One region of the Nitrospira tepida genome, then DNA from elsewhere that is predicted to be linked to it. Evidence: riboswitches for the same ligand, from Rfam matches in the RefSeq annotation. Region 1 holds a riboswitch; the other holds the start of a gene.
The links. A riboswitch is a leader RNA that binds a small molecule or an ion and turns the genes downstream of it on or off. The one in region 1 is predicted to bind cobalamin.
Positions count from the first base shown of each region.

Region 2: it holds a riboswitch for cobalamin, as region 1 does, so the genes downstream of both, QWI75_RS21595 (TonB-dependent receptor plug domain-containing protein) here and QWI75_RS13845 (TonB-dependent receptor plug domain-containing protein) in region 1, are expected to answer to the same signal.

Region 1 covers NZ_OX365700.1:2,907,124-2,913,567, reverse strand. Annotated here, with positions in the region: gene QWI75_RS13855 (cob(I)yrinic acid a,c-diamide adenosyltransferase) at 1-441, opposite strand, end outside; gene QWI75_RS13850 (cobyric acid synthase) at 464-2,026, opposite strand; gene QWI75_RS13845 (TonB-dependent receptor plug domain-containing protein) at 2,067-4,082, opposite strand; cobalamin riboswitch at 4,111-4,306, opposite strand; gene QWI75_RS13840 (ABC transporter ATP-binding protein) at 4,367-5,278, opposite strand; gene QWI75_RS13835 (FecCD family ABC transporter permease) at 5,284-6,423, opposite strand; gene QWI75_RS13830 (ABC transporter substrate-binding protein) at 6,426-6,444, opposite strand, start outside.
Region 2 covers NZ_OX365700.1:4,545,044-4,551,487, forward strand. Annotated here, with positions in the region: gene cobU (bifunctional adenosylcobinamide kinase/adenosylcobinamide-phosphate guanylyltransferase) at 1-154, opposite strand, end outside; partial or broken gene bluB (5,6-dimethylbenzimidazole synthase) at 258-851, opposite strand; gene QWI75_RS21580 (cysteine-rich CWC family protein) at 936-1,163, opposite strand; gene cobO (cob(I)yrinic acid a,c-diamide adenosyltransferase) at 1,199-1,798, opposite strand; gene QWI75_RS21590 (cobyrinic acid a,c-diamide synthase CobB) at 1,795-3,192, opposite strand; gene QWI75_RS21595 (TonB-dependent receptor plug domain-containing protein) at 3,202-5,130, opposite strand; cobalamin riboswitch at 5,158-5,433, opposite strand; gene QWI75_RS21600 (ABC transporter ATP-binding protein) at 5,591-6,444, opposite strand, start outside.

The DNA.
Region 1 (6,444 bases):
GCAAATCGTCCGCGCCAAATGCAGCAGGCTTGGCACGAGACTGCCACCCGGAAGGAGAAACTCTTTGAGCGGCGGCAAGTCCTTTTGGCAGGTATCGATGAGCCGCTCGAGACGAGTGACATCCTGTTGCGCAATCTGAGGCATGTTCGGAAAGGTCTGGCCCGGTGCCGTCGCGAGCAGGGCACCGAGGTCGAACAGTTTGTGTTGGACCCACCCAAGTTCCTGATCCAGCCGCACAGGGTCAGGATTGGGCCCCTGCCCGGATGGCATACAGGAACGGACCACGCCGATGGCCGCATTGAGTTCGTCCACCGTCCCGTAGGCCTCCACCCGCGCGCTGTCCTTCCACACCTGCTGCCCGCCGGCCAACCTGGTCCGCCCCTTATCGCCGGTGCGGGTATAGACCTTGGTGATCCGCATGCCCCCTTTTCTCGTCTTCATCGGTCTCCCCCTTGGTTGGACCTCAGCCACTGGGAAAAGATCGCTCGAAGCCTTCTATGATGGATGCGAGATTCATATGGCGCTCGAGGTGATCGGCCCATCGGTCTAAGGCGCTGTCGAGAGAGGCGGAAGCGGAAAGATGGGTGGCAAGGCCAATCGCCGGGAGGCCCTTTCTGGTTCTGGCGCGGTTCATCCATCCCAACCGAAACGACGCATGGTCGAACAGGCCGTGGATGCTCGTGCCCCAGACCCGGCCTCCGAAGGCCCAGGTCCCTTCTTCCTCGGACAGGCTGGGATCGCACGAGCGAAATGCTTCATCGGTTGCGGGACGGTGGAGCGTAAAACAGGACGACCTCGTACGTCCGGTGATCCGACCCATGTGGATTTCATAGCCCTCGATCACGCAATCGTCTAGTCCTTCGAGAGCCGATACCCGTCCCCGGACACGCCGGCAGATCTTGGGCGATTTCAGTTCTGTCTGGATGTCCAGGAAGCCGAAGCCTGGCGAGGAACCGCCTGCTTCGAGGCCGTCCGGATCGTGAATGTGCCGGCCCATCATTTGATAGCCGCCGCAAATGCCGATCAACTCCCCTCCCCGGTCCACGTGGGCCTTCAAAGCGGGCCCGAATCCCCGCTCAACGAGATATCGAAGGTCGTCGAGGGTGTTTTTCGTGCCCGGAAGGATGATGACATCGGCGTGGCTCAGGTCCTCTGGGGTGGCGACATACCGGAGGCTCAGACCCTCCTCGCGGGCGAGCGCATTGAAGTCGGTGAAGTTGCTCAGGCGGGGCAGCAGCACCACGGCGACATTCACAGAGGAATCCAAGAATGCTCGCTGAGCGGAGGCGGCCAGGTCCAGGCGGTCTTCCTGGTCGAGATGCGCATCCGGGAGAAAGGGCACGAGCCAAACGGGAAGCCCGGTGCGCGCTTCAAGATACTGTTGGCCATCGGCAAACAGTCTGGGGTCGCCGCGAAACTTGTTGACGACAAGCGCGATGACGCGGCGGCGTTCGTCTGGCGCCAAGAGGTCCAAGGTGCCCAGCATTTGCGCGAATACGCCGCCGCGATCGATGTCCGCGACGAGCAGGACCTTGGCATCGGCCCAGCGGGCCGTCCGCCAGTTGACCACGTCATGCTCGCGAAGGTTCACCTCCGCGGCGCTGCCCGCTCCTTCGATAACAATCGCCTCGTAGGCGCCCGCAAGGCGATCGTAGCTCTCGCGCACGATGGCCCAGATCTCCTCCCGCCGGTCAAAATATGCCTGAGCCTCCAGTGACTGGATTGCCTGACCTCGAACAATAACCTGGGAACGCCTGTCGGATTCCGGTTTCAGCAGAATGGGATTCATATCCACGTGAGGGTCCAATCCACAGGCCCGCGCCTGCAACGCTTGGGCGCGCCCGATTTCCCCGCCCTCCGGCGTGACGAACGAGTTCAGCGCCATGTTCTGGGCTTTGAAGGGAGCGACGCGGATGCCGTGACGAACCAGAATCCGGCACAAGCCCGCCGAGACAGCGGTCTTTCCGACATCGGAGGCCGTTCCCAGCACGGCGATGGCCCTGGCGCGAGGTTGTATGGACTTCATGGTTCCGTTGCAACGATGTGACGTTGATCGGGCCAGGCCGTCAATAGGTGAACTTGATGCCTCCGAAGACGGAGCGGATCGGCGTCCCAAAGGTTAAAATCTCTTCATAGTCTTGGCCGAGCAGATTGTCGATGCGACCATAAATCTGCCAGCGTTTGGTGAGGTCATAGCTCGCGGCGACGTTCACCACGCCGAAGGAGCCGAGGCGCTGTCCCGGCGAGTTGGCAATGTCATTGTTCCGTGCGCCGACAAACCGGTAGTCGATAAACACGTGAAGCGGCGCGATCGGTTGATAAGCCAGCCCGACGCTGGCCTGGTCAACCGGCCAGCGGGCCAGGCGTTTGCCGGTCGTCAGGTCCCGCGCATGGGTGTTCGTGTATTGCGCTTTCAACTCCAGGCCGTCCATCAGGCTGATCTTGCCGGAAAACTCCCACCCCTGCGTTCTGGCTGCGGCGATGTTCACGGGGCAGAAGCCAAACGTCTCGGGCGGGCACAGGGAGGGCGCGCCTAATAATGGGAATTGGATCAAGTCGCGGAAGTGATTCCAGAAGTATCCGCCGCTCAGCAGAACGCGCCCTTTCCATAAGCTTTGATCGAGACCCGCATCCAAGCTTTGGCTGCGTTCCGGTTTTAGATTCGGGTTGCTGACCGGAAAGCCGCCCGATTGAAAGAACAAATCGTTCAGGGTGGGAGCCTTGAACCCTGTGGCATAACTGCCGCGGAGCTTCGTCCCGGTTTCATGGATGTGATATCCGGCAGTCACCCGGTAGGTGGTGGCGTCGCCGAAGGTGTTATAGCTGTCGTATCGGATGCCGGCGGTCAGCAACAATCGGTCCTGGAGATTGACCTGCGCCTGCGCGAATCCGGCATTGGAGGCGATCCGCCGTTTGGCCGAATCGGCGCCGAAATCCTGCGCGTTGTCTCCGAATTCCTCGCGGAACTGGTATCCGGCGGTTAGGAGGAGCGGTTTGCCGATCTGAACATTGTGTTGCCATTCCAACCGGCGATTGATGGTTTTGAAGTCGGCGGCGAAGGGGAAAAAACAGGATCCGGCCGGAGCGGGAAAGCCACAGAAGGGATCCGGGACAATCGGCTGGCCGGTCGTGACGTTGAATCCGGCCGGGCCGCTCTGCGACATGAACCGTTCGGTCCCTTGGGCCAAGGTCAGCTTCTGACTCCACCAGTCCGTGATCGGTTGCTCATAGACACCGCTGAGAAGCAGGTTCCTGGTCGTCTGGCGGCTTCCGAACATGTCCGCCGGCTCGCTGTTGCCTGTCTGTCCGTCGAAATCGACATCGGCATTCCACCAGCGCACGGTGAGGTCCAGCCGGCCGTGGTGCGGCAACGCCGCCCCGATCCTGGCCGAGGTATTCCAATTATGGAAGCCGTCCCGTTCGTAGGCCCCACGCTGGTAGTTGGTCGAGGAGAAGCTGCTGGTGTCCCAGCGGGTCAATGTAAAGGAAAAATCGAAGGGTCCCCTGGCTCCCGATGCCGATAGCCCCTCCCGCAACGTGGCGAAGGAACCATATTCCAGAAAAGCATTGGCCGTGGGAGCGCCGCTTCCCTTCTTGGTAATGATATGGATCACTCCGCCCATCGCGTCGGAGCCCCATAACATGCTCTGGGCGCCGCGGAGGATCTCGATCCGTTCAATGTTATCTGCCGACAGGTTGCCGAAGTTGAACAGGCCGGAGTTGGGGCTGTTGGCGATGACCCCGTCGATCACCACCATGGTGTGAGCGCTCTTCGTCCCTCGCATTTGCACGGTAGCAATGTTGCCGGGACCGCCGGATTGGAAGGCCGTGATGCCTTGGGCCAGGCGCAAGGCATCCAGGACGGATCTGAATTTCTTCCGCTCCATCTCCTCGCCGCGAATCACCTCGACGGCGCTCGTGGCCTTGCTGGCATCAATTTCGGTTTTCGTCGCGCTGATGATGACATCCCGCACCGGCACCGGCTCCTCTTCTGTGTCGGCTGCGGAGGCCTCCGGTGCTCCCCAGCCCATGACGCACATCCCGATCATCAGGGCCATTGGGCCCCAACGATGATCCTGCATGGTCCGCCTCCCTTTACCTCGAAGGGTGTTGTGGCATTCAGCAGCAGCCGGATCTCCTGACTCGCGGATCCCTGCTCCCTTCCGCCTTCCCATGTACGTGTCGTACACAGTGGCCTGTCTGGAAGGTCACTCCCCGCATACAGTGGCGGTACCGTGATGGTGTCTCACCATCTTCCCCGTGCTGCTCTTCTGGTCCCTGACTCACTTCCTCCTGTTAAATTGAATCTGCACCAATCGGCTTCGGGGGACCGGACGCGGTGCAGGCGTTCAGGTCGCCGCATTGTCTATGGCGGCGACTGACTCCCTGTTTCCATCCGCAGATCGGGATAGGCGGTGACCATCGGACGAGAGGTCAGGGGATGGGGCTCGACAAGGACCCGAACCCGACAGTGGAACACCGATTCGAGGCGGTCGGCCTGAAGCACCTCATGCGGCGGTCCCAGCGCCGCCGTCAATCCATGGCTCAACAACAGGATGCGATCACAGAGATGGCCGGCGAGATGCAGGTCATGGGTGACGATCACAATCGTCTGTTTCCGCGCGAGCTGCAGGCGGTGCAAGATCCGGAAGCAGGCGACCTGGTGATGGACATCAAGATAGGCCGTCGGTTCGTCCAGAATCAGCACCGGTGTCCGCTGCGCCAGGGCTCTGGCGAGATAGGCCCGCTGTCGTTCCCCGGCCGATATTGAATGGAGGGGGCGATCCGCCAGGTGGGCAATTTCGACCTCGTCCATCGACTGCCGAACGATCTCATGATCCTGCACCGATTCCCATCCCCAACCGGAAAACAGCCCGGTCTCGGAACGATGGGGGTAGCGCCCCCTCAGGACGAGTTCCCGGATGGTCATTGGAAAGGTGATAGGCGCATCCTGGAACACGACGGCGATGCGCCGAGCCCGATCCCGGGGAGTAAGCTGGCTGAGATCCGCTCCGAACATCTGTATCGCGCCGCGTTGCGGGCGGAGCAGGCCCGCCAGGATTTTGACGAGAGAGCTCTTCCCGGATCCGTTTGGACCAAGGACGCCCAGGATTTCTCCTGACCGGACGTCAAGCGACAGATCCTGGATGACCCAGGGAACGGCACGATGAAGCGCGGGATGTGAGGCTGGGTAGTGAAACCAGAGATTCCGGATGGTGTAGGGGCAGGATCGTGGTTGTTCGCTCACCGCAGTCGCGGCGGGCAATGGGCTTGGCATGGAGGTCACCGGCCGAAGAAATGCTCGTGGTGTGCGGATAACAGGAGCCAGACGAAGATCGGCCCGCCGATCAGTGCCGTCACCACTCCGACCGGCAACTCAGAGGGGGCGATCACGGTGCGCGCAATCGTATCGGCGATCATGAGAAACAAGCCTCCTGCGAGGGCCGTGGCTGGCAACAGCCTGCGGTGGTCCGGTCCGATGATGAAGCGGAGGGCATGCGGGATCATCATGCCGACAAAGCCGATCATTCCGCTGACGGCCACGACGATACCCGTTACCACGGCGGTCAACACAAAGAGGCGCCGCTTGGTCCGCTCGATGTCGAGTCCCAGGCTCTGGGCGGTCTCCTCTCCAAGCAAGAGGCAATTGAGGGGCTCGGCATGGAGTGTCAACACGACGGTGCCGAATAGTCCGACGAGGATGGTCAGCCCCATTTGCAACGACCCGGCCGGATGCAAGGACCCCATCAGCCAGGCCATCACGCGGGACAGATGGTCGGGACTGAGCAGCGAGGTCAGAAACATCGTCAAGGCCGAACAGATCGCGTTCACGATCACCCCGGCGAGCAACAGGGTCTGCACCGGCAAGCCTGATCCGGATGAGGAGAGACGATAGACGACGATGATGGACATGACGGCGCCGGCCAATGCCGCGGCCGAAATGCCGGTTCCATCCAGGGCGGTCGTGAGCCAGTCGGACGTCATCGCCAGCGTGGCTCCCAAGGTGGCGCCGCTGGAGACGCCGAGCACGTAGGGGTCGGCGAGCGGATTCCGTACCAGCGCCTGAAGGGTGGCGCCCACGATGGCTAAGGTGCTCCCGACGCAAAAGGCCAGCAGCAGGCGTGGAGCCCGCAAATGGAGCAGGATGGCGGCCTCGGCATCAAATTGACCCTCTCCCTGATGAGTCGGAAACCAGGCGGCGAGCAGCACCTGAACGGATTTGGCGAAAGGAATTGCCTCGGCGCCGAATTGTAGGCAGAGCAGAAAGCCCAGAACGGTGCAGAGGGCCAAACTCCCGATCGTGATCCAAGCACGGTATGGCGAGGAAATGACTGGTTCCTGGTTGGCGGCGGCCAAGTCTTGTTCGCCCAGCGGCGGCGCCATCGGACGATCTGTGGCGTGATCGGACGGTGTCGTGACCACGTTCATGGTCCGGGATTGGAA
Region 2 (6,444 bases), 1.6 Mb from region 1:
GCTCGGCCATTTCCCGATCCAGCGCCTGTCCCGTGGCCACGAAGGCCTTGGGCGCCGCGTTTCCCGCCAATTCGAGCGCCGCCTGACTTTTCCCCGATGAGGCTCCTCCCAACACGAGAACCAGTTTGGCTCGCCTTCTGCTTGTCTTCTTCATACCCCTCTTCACGATTTTCGTGGAACGCGTTGGAACGGGCATTCCGACTCTTCCTCTGCAGCTCGACGTGGTTTCCCCACGATTCATAGTGCACGAGCCGATCCAGCGGCAGCCTGACCCGCCACCCAACCGTTTCAAGGTCAGGCCTTCGCGCAAACTCGGACACATAACCGAGACAGAGGTAGGCGAGCACCGTGACCGATTTGGGAATGCCGAGCAGGCGCTTCAAGGCGGTATGATCCATGATGCTGACCCACCCGACTCCGATTCCTTCGGCCCTCGCCGCCAGCCACAGATTTTGAATCGCGCAACAGGTGCTGTAGAGGTCGGTGTCCCTCACGGTGGACCGTCCGAGGACCGCTCGGCCTCCGCGCCGGCGGTTGCAGGTCACGCAGAGATTCACCGGCGCTTCTTCGATGCCTTCGAGCTTGAGACTCCGATAGAGATCGGCGCGCATCCCGTCATACTGCCTCGCCGCCTCATTATTGATCCGGCGAAAGATTCTCTTTACGGCGCGCTTCGTCGTTCGGTGACGCACCACCACGAAGTCCCAGGGCTGCATGAAGCCGACCGACCCGGCATGGTGCGCGGCAGTCAGCAGCCTTCCCAGCACGTCATCAGGGATCGGCGCCGGCAGGAATCCCCGGCGCACATCGCGCCGCTCGAAGATGGCCCGGTACACGGCGCTTCGCTCCATGGGAGAAAACCCGGCATCGGCAGCGAGGGCTTCTTCACCGAGCCGAATAATGGATGGTGGATCAAACACCGGACCTCCCTGTTCTTAGTTCCCGCTCGTCGCAGGGGGATCATCGACCGGCTTCTGAACAAGACTCACATCCCCCGCACTGACTTTCTTGAGGCAATCGGGGCAGAGACAATCCTGGAAGCGGGCCGCGATCCAATCCATCTGGCGTTCCGTCACCCCGACCTGCCCGCACCAACAGCCCCATTGCCCGCACTCGAAGGTCCGGCCGCAGGCTTCGCAGGTCTTTGTGACCGGCCCTTTCATCCGCGCTCCTCGCCAAGCCGACTCCGGCTCGCCAGTCAGAACTCCACTCCCGCTTGCGCCCTGACGCCCTTTCGGAAGGGATGCTTCACCTGCTTCATCTCCGTCACCAGGTCCGCAGCCTCGATCAACTCGGCCTTGGCGCTCCGGCCCGTGACGACCACGTGCTGCATCGGCGGCCGTTCGGACAGGACGGGAAGCACCTCGGACAGGTGGACGTATTCGTGCTGCAGGACGATATTGAACTCGTCGAGGATCACCATCGCGTAGGAGGGATCGCGGAGGAACTCGCAGGCCTTCTCCCAAGCTCGCTGCGCGAAGGCCGTGTCCCGTTCCCGGTCCTGCGTTTCCCAGGTATAGCCTTCTCCCATGCGAAGGAACGTCACGAGCGGACCAAAACTCTTGAGCACCCGCTCCTCCGCCGTGTCGATTGCGCCCTTGATGAACTGCACGACCGCCACCTTCTTCCCATGGCCGACACAGCGGAGCACCATCCCCAGCGCGGCGGTCGTCTTGCCCTTGCCCGCTCCCGTGTAGACGATGAGCAGGCCCTTTTCCTCCTGCGCCCGTTCGATGCGGCGATCCACCGAGGCCTTCAACCGGGCCATCCTGGCCTTGTGCTCTTCATCGTCCGTCATCCGGCCTGCCTCCCCCCCGAGGCGTTTAACCTGCTCTGCCTGGCCGCTTCGACCAGCGCCTCCGCCACCTGCGGCCGGCTGGCAAAATGCAGGTGCGTGTACAGGGCCAGGGTCTTCTTCGTGACCAGCCCGTCCGGTCCCTTGGTTTCACCTCGCGCATCGGTCAATCGGCAGGCATAGTCGAGCGGTCCCGTCGCGCTCAAGGCGGAGTAATGGAATTCATGCCCGCGCACGACCGTGCCCAGCTCACCCAGGATGCAGGGCCGCGAGAATTCGACCGTCCGGTATCCGAGCGTGAGCCCCGATCGTCTCATGCCCGCTTCCGCGGCGAACAGGCCGACCATCTCGTGCGACCGGCCCTTGAAATCGCGGATCGCCTTGGTCAGATACATCAGCCCACCGCATTCGGCGTAGATAACGCCGCCTCGCTCCGCGAAGGATCGGATGGCCCGCTTCATCGCCACGTTCGCAGCCAGTGCTTCCCCGTGGAGTTCCGGATAGCCCCCGCCCAGATACAACAGATCGACGTCGGGCAACGTGTGGTCGCTCATCGGCGAGAAGCGGATCAACCGCGCTCCTTCCGCCTCGAGCAAATCGAGGTTGTCCTGATAGTAAAAGCAGAAGGCTTGATCGTAGGCGATGCCGATCCGGATGTCGCGGCCGGTGTGCTGCTTCACCGGAACGATCGGCGCGGCAGGCAATTCAACGCTTGAGCCGGCCAGATGCTCGATCAGATCCAGATCGACCGTCTCCGCCGCGGCTCGGCCCAGCCGCTCGTAGAGATCGGCCGATCCCCGTTCGATCGCCGTCATCAACCCGAGATGGCGATCGGGAATCGACGCCGATGGATCGGTCCGCAGGTACCCCACGACGGCAACGTTCGTTCGCTGGTCGACCGCTGCTTTCAGGAGACGGTAATGGCCGTCGCTGTTGACCCGATTGAAGAGCACGCCGGCAATGTTGAGCAGCGGATCGAACCGGACAAAGCCTTCGACCATCGCCGCGGCGGAGCGAGCCATGGCGCTGCCGTCGATCACGAGCAGCACCGGCGCGTCGAGCTGTTTCGCCAATTCCGCCGTGCTGCCAAGCTCGTTCACCGGCGAGCTGCTGTCGAACAGCCCCATCATGCCTTCCACGATCGAGAGGTCCGCGCCGGCCGCCGCGCGGGTGAAGATCGCTCGATTGACTTCTCTCCCCAGCATCCACCCGTCCAGATTGCGCGACGGACGGCCGGTCGCCGCCTGGTGGTGGCCTGGGTCGATGAAGTCCGGCCCGGCCTTGAACGATTGAACCATCCGACCTCTGGCTGTGAAGGCAGCCAGCAAGGCCAAGGTCACCGTCGTTTTCCCGACGTTGCTGCCGGTGCCGGCGATAATGATCCGCGGCGCCTTCACGATCACTCCTCAGAAAGTCAGTTTAACCCCGCCAAAGACCGACCGAATGGGCGTGCCGAAGCCGATGATTTCTTCATATTGCTGATCGCCCAGATTCTCGACCCGACCGAAGAGTTGCACGGTCCTGTTGATGTCGTAGGTGGCCGACGCATTCACCACCCCGAACGACCCCAACCTGCCCGCCGGGGCATTGTTCGCATCGTTGTTGCGCGCGCCCACGAACCGATAGTCCACGTGTAATTGCAGCGCTGGAATCGGCTTGTAGCTCACGCCCAAGCTGGCCTGATCGATCGGCACACGGGCCAGCCTGCGTCCGTTCGTGAGATCCCGATTCGACGTATAGGTGTACTGCCCGCGAAAACTGAGCTGCTGTGTCACATCGACCTTGAACGAGGCCTCCCATCCCTGCGTCCTGGCTTCCCCTATGTTCTCCGGCCTCAACAGGGCCCCGGCCACGACGTTCTGGATCAGGTTCTCGAAGTCGTTGTGAAAGTAGGTGACGGAGAGGAACAGTTTGTCCTGCCAGAGAGACTGATCGACTCCCACGTCCCAGCCGTGGCTCTCTTCCGGCTTAAGGTCCGGATTGCCGAAACCGGGAAAAAACAATTGGTTGATCGTGGGCGCGCGAAATCCTGTGGCGTACGAGCCGCGGAACTTGGTCCCCGTTTCCGGAATCCGGTAGCCGCCGGTGATGCGGTAGGTCGTGGCGTCGCCGAAGGTATTGAAACTGTCTTGCCTGACTCCGGCTGTAAACAGCACTCGGTCCTGAAGATTCACCTGCGCCTGGGCAAATCCCGCATGGGATGAAAGAATTTTCGTCGGGGACGTGGCCGGTTGGAAGCTGGGGTTGTCACCCTGCTCGTCGCGATATTGATAGCCTGCTGACAACAGGAGTGGTTTCCCAATCTGGAAGTTATGCTGCCATTCGATTCGACGATTGAGGATCTCGATGTCGGACAGGGTCCGCGGCGAGAGCTGGTTGACGACACCCGTCTCAATGTTCCGCCGCACCGACCCGCCGTCGAACGACAGCCGCTCATGGTTTTGCCCAACGGTCAGCTTCTGCGACCACCAGGAAGTCAGCGGCTGTTCATAGGCGGCACTCAAGATGAGCGTGTTAGTCGTGAACTTCGATCCGAGCACATCGAATTTCGAGGTCGTGGTGACATTGTCGAGAAACACATCCGAGTTCCACCAGCGCGCCGTCACGTCGAGCCGACCGTCTTTCGGCAACGTCACCCCGACCCGTCCCGAACCCTGCCAGTTATGAAACGCATCCCGTTCCGTCGCGCCACGCCGATAGTTGGCCACGGAGAAGTTGCTCGTATCCCAACGGGACAGCGAGAGCGCATAGTCCACCGGGCCTTTGGTCCCCGAGACCTGCCCGCCTTCCCGCAACGTGGCGAACGAGCCGTACTCCATAAATGCGCTGCCGGTGAGCGGCCCCGTTCCCCGCTTGGTGATGATGTTGATCACGCCCCCGATGGCGTCTGACCCGTACAACATGCTTTGCGCGCCGCGCAAAATTTCAATCCGCTCGATGTTCTCGGCCGTGAGATTGGCAAAATTGAAGTCGCCGCTGGTCGGGCTGTTGACGATGGCCCCGTCGATCAGGACGAGGGTGTGGGCCGAGTTGGCTCCGCGGATGCGCACCGTGGCGTTGGTGCCGGGCCCTCCGTTCGAGAAGACGGTGGTGCCTTGAGAGAGGCGCAAGGCGTCCACGACCGTCTTGATCCTCTTCTGCTCCAATTCCTCGCCCTTGATGACCTCGACCGCGCTCGTCACCTGCGTGATCGGAAGCGGCGTTTTCGTCGCACTCACGACGACCTCGCTCACTTCGAGCGGCTCGTCCGCCGGCTCCGCCCACGCCGCCGTTCCCATGCTGCCTCCGGCCCAAACCAGACTTGGAATCACGACACACCATCCCCATGACTTCATACACTCCTCCCCCATGCTCGAAGGGCTGAGCAGATCTGTCCGTCGGCTGGGTCTCCTGACTCGCGGATCGTCGCGATCCCGCGCCTTCCCGGCTTGGACGTCATTCGTCATTGGTCATTCGTCATTCGCGGGAAGTGAGAGATCTTCCCCATTCGATTGACGAGTGACGGCTGACGGTTGACGCCTAAACCAGTGGCTCTTGTGCGGGACCACTCCTCGCTTACAGTGGCGGCACCGTGAGGGCTTTGCACCCTCTTCCCCGTCCCCGACGACTTCTTCCTGACCCCCTCCTTGAAGATTGACCCAGTGACCGTACCCCTATCTTTGACGTTGAGGCGCGGGTACATGCGCCTCAGCAACGCGTCATTCGTGAACCGTCATTCGTCATTTGTTGAGAACACCCCTGTGCGTCGCATTTCCCTCCCCGTCTCGCACGGTTGACGAATGCCGGTTGACGTTCTTACGTCGGTCGTCGCATCCACGCCGGCAACGTCACCCGCGGCCGTCCGGACTCAGGATGGCGGTCGACCAGCACGTCGCATCCATAGACGGCCTTGAGCACGTCCGGCCGGATCACCTCCTCCGGCGTGCCGGCGGCGACTAGCGCTCCCTCCTTCATCATCAACATTCGATCGGCATACTGACCGGCCATGTTTAGATCGTGAGAGATCATCAGCAGGGTCAGCCCCTGTCGATCTGCCAGTCGGCGCAGGAGCGCGCTGATGTCGATCTGGTGCGGCAGGTCCAGAAACGCGGTCGGCTCATCCAGCAGCAGGACCTGCGGCGCCTGCGCCAGCGCGCGGGCGATCCAGCAGCGCTGCCGTTCCCCTCCCGAGAGGTCCGTCACGGCGCGATCCTGCAGGTGGGCGACATCCGTGGCCTCCATCGCCTCCCTTGCGATGTCGAGGTCCTCCTCATCTTCCCACCTGAACCCGGCGCGCCACGTCGATCCATGATGCGGATGCCGGCCCATGAGAACCGTTTCGAGAACGGTGAAGGGAAAGACCTGATGACTCTCCTGTGGCACCATTGCCACCGTGCGGGCGACCTCGTCCTGCGGGATCGTCGCCAGATCGCGTCCGCGCAAGCGGATGGTACCGGCCTTCGGGCGGAGGACTTTGCCCAGCAGTTTCAGCAGCGAGGTCTTGCCAGACCCGTTCGGGCCGACGATCCCGACAAATTCACCGGCTCGGATGTCGAAGGTCAGCTCTCGCACAGCCCACAGCAGCCTGTCTGGATTGTCCGCCGGATAACAAAGGCTCAAGGACCGAACTTCATACATCGGTGTCGAGGTCATGGTCTGAACGCCCGCGG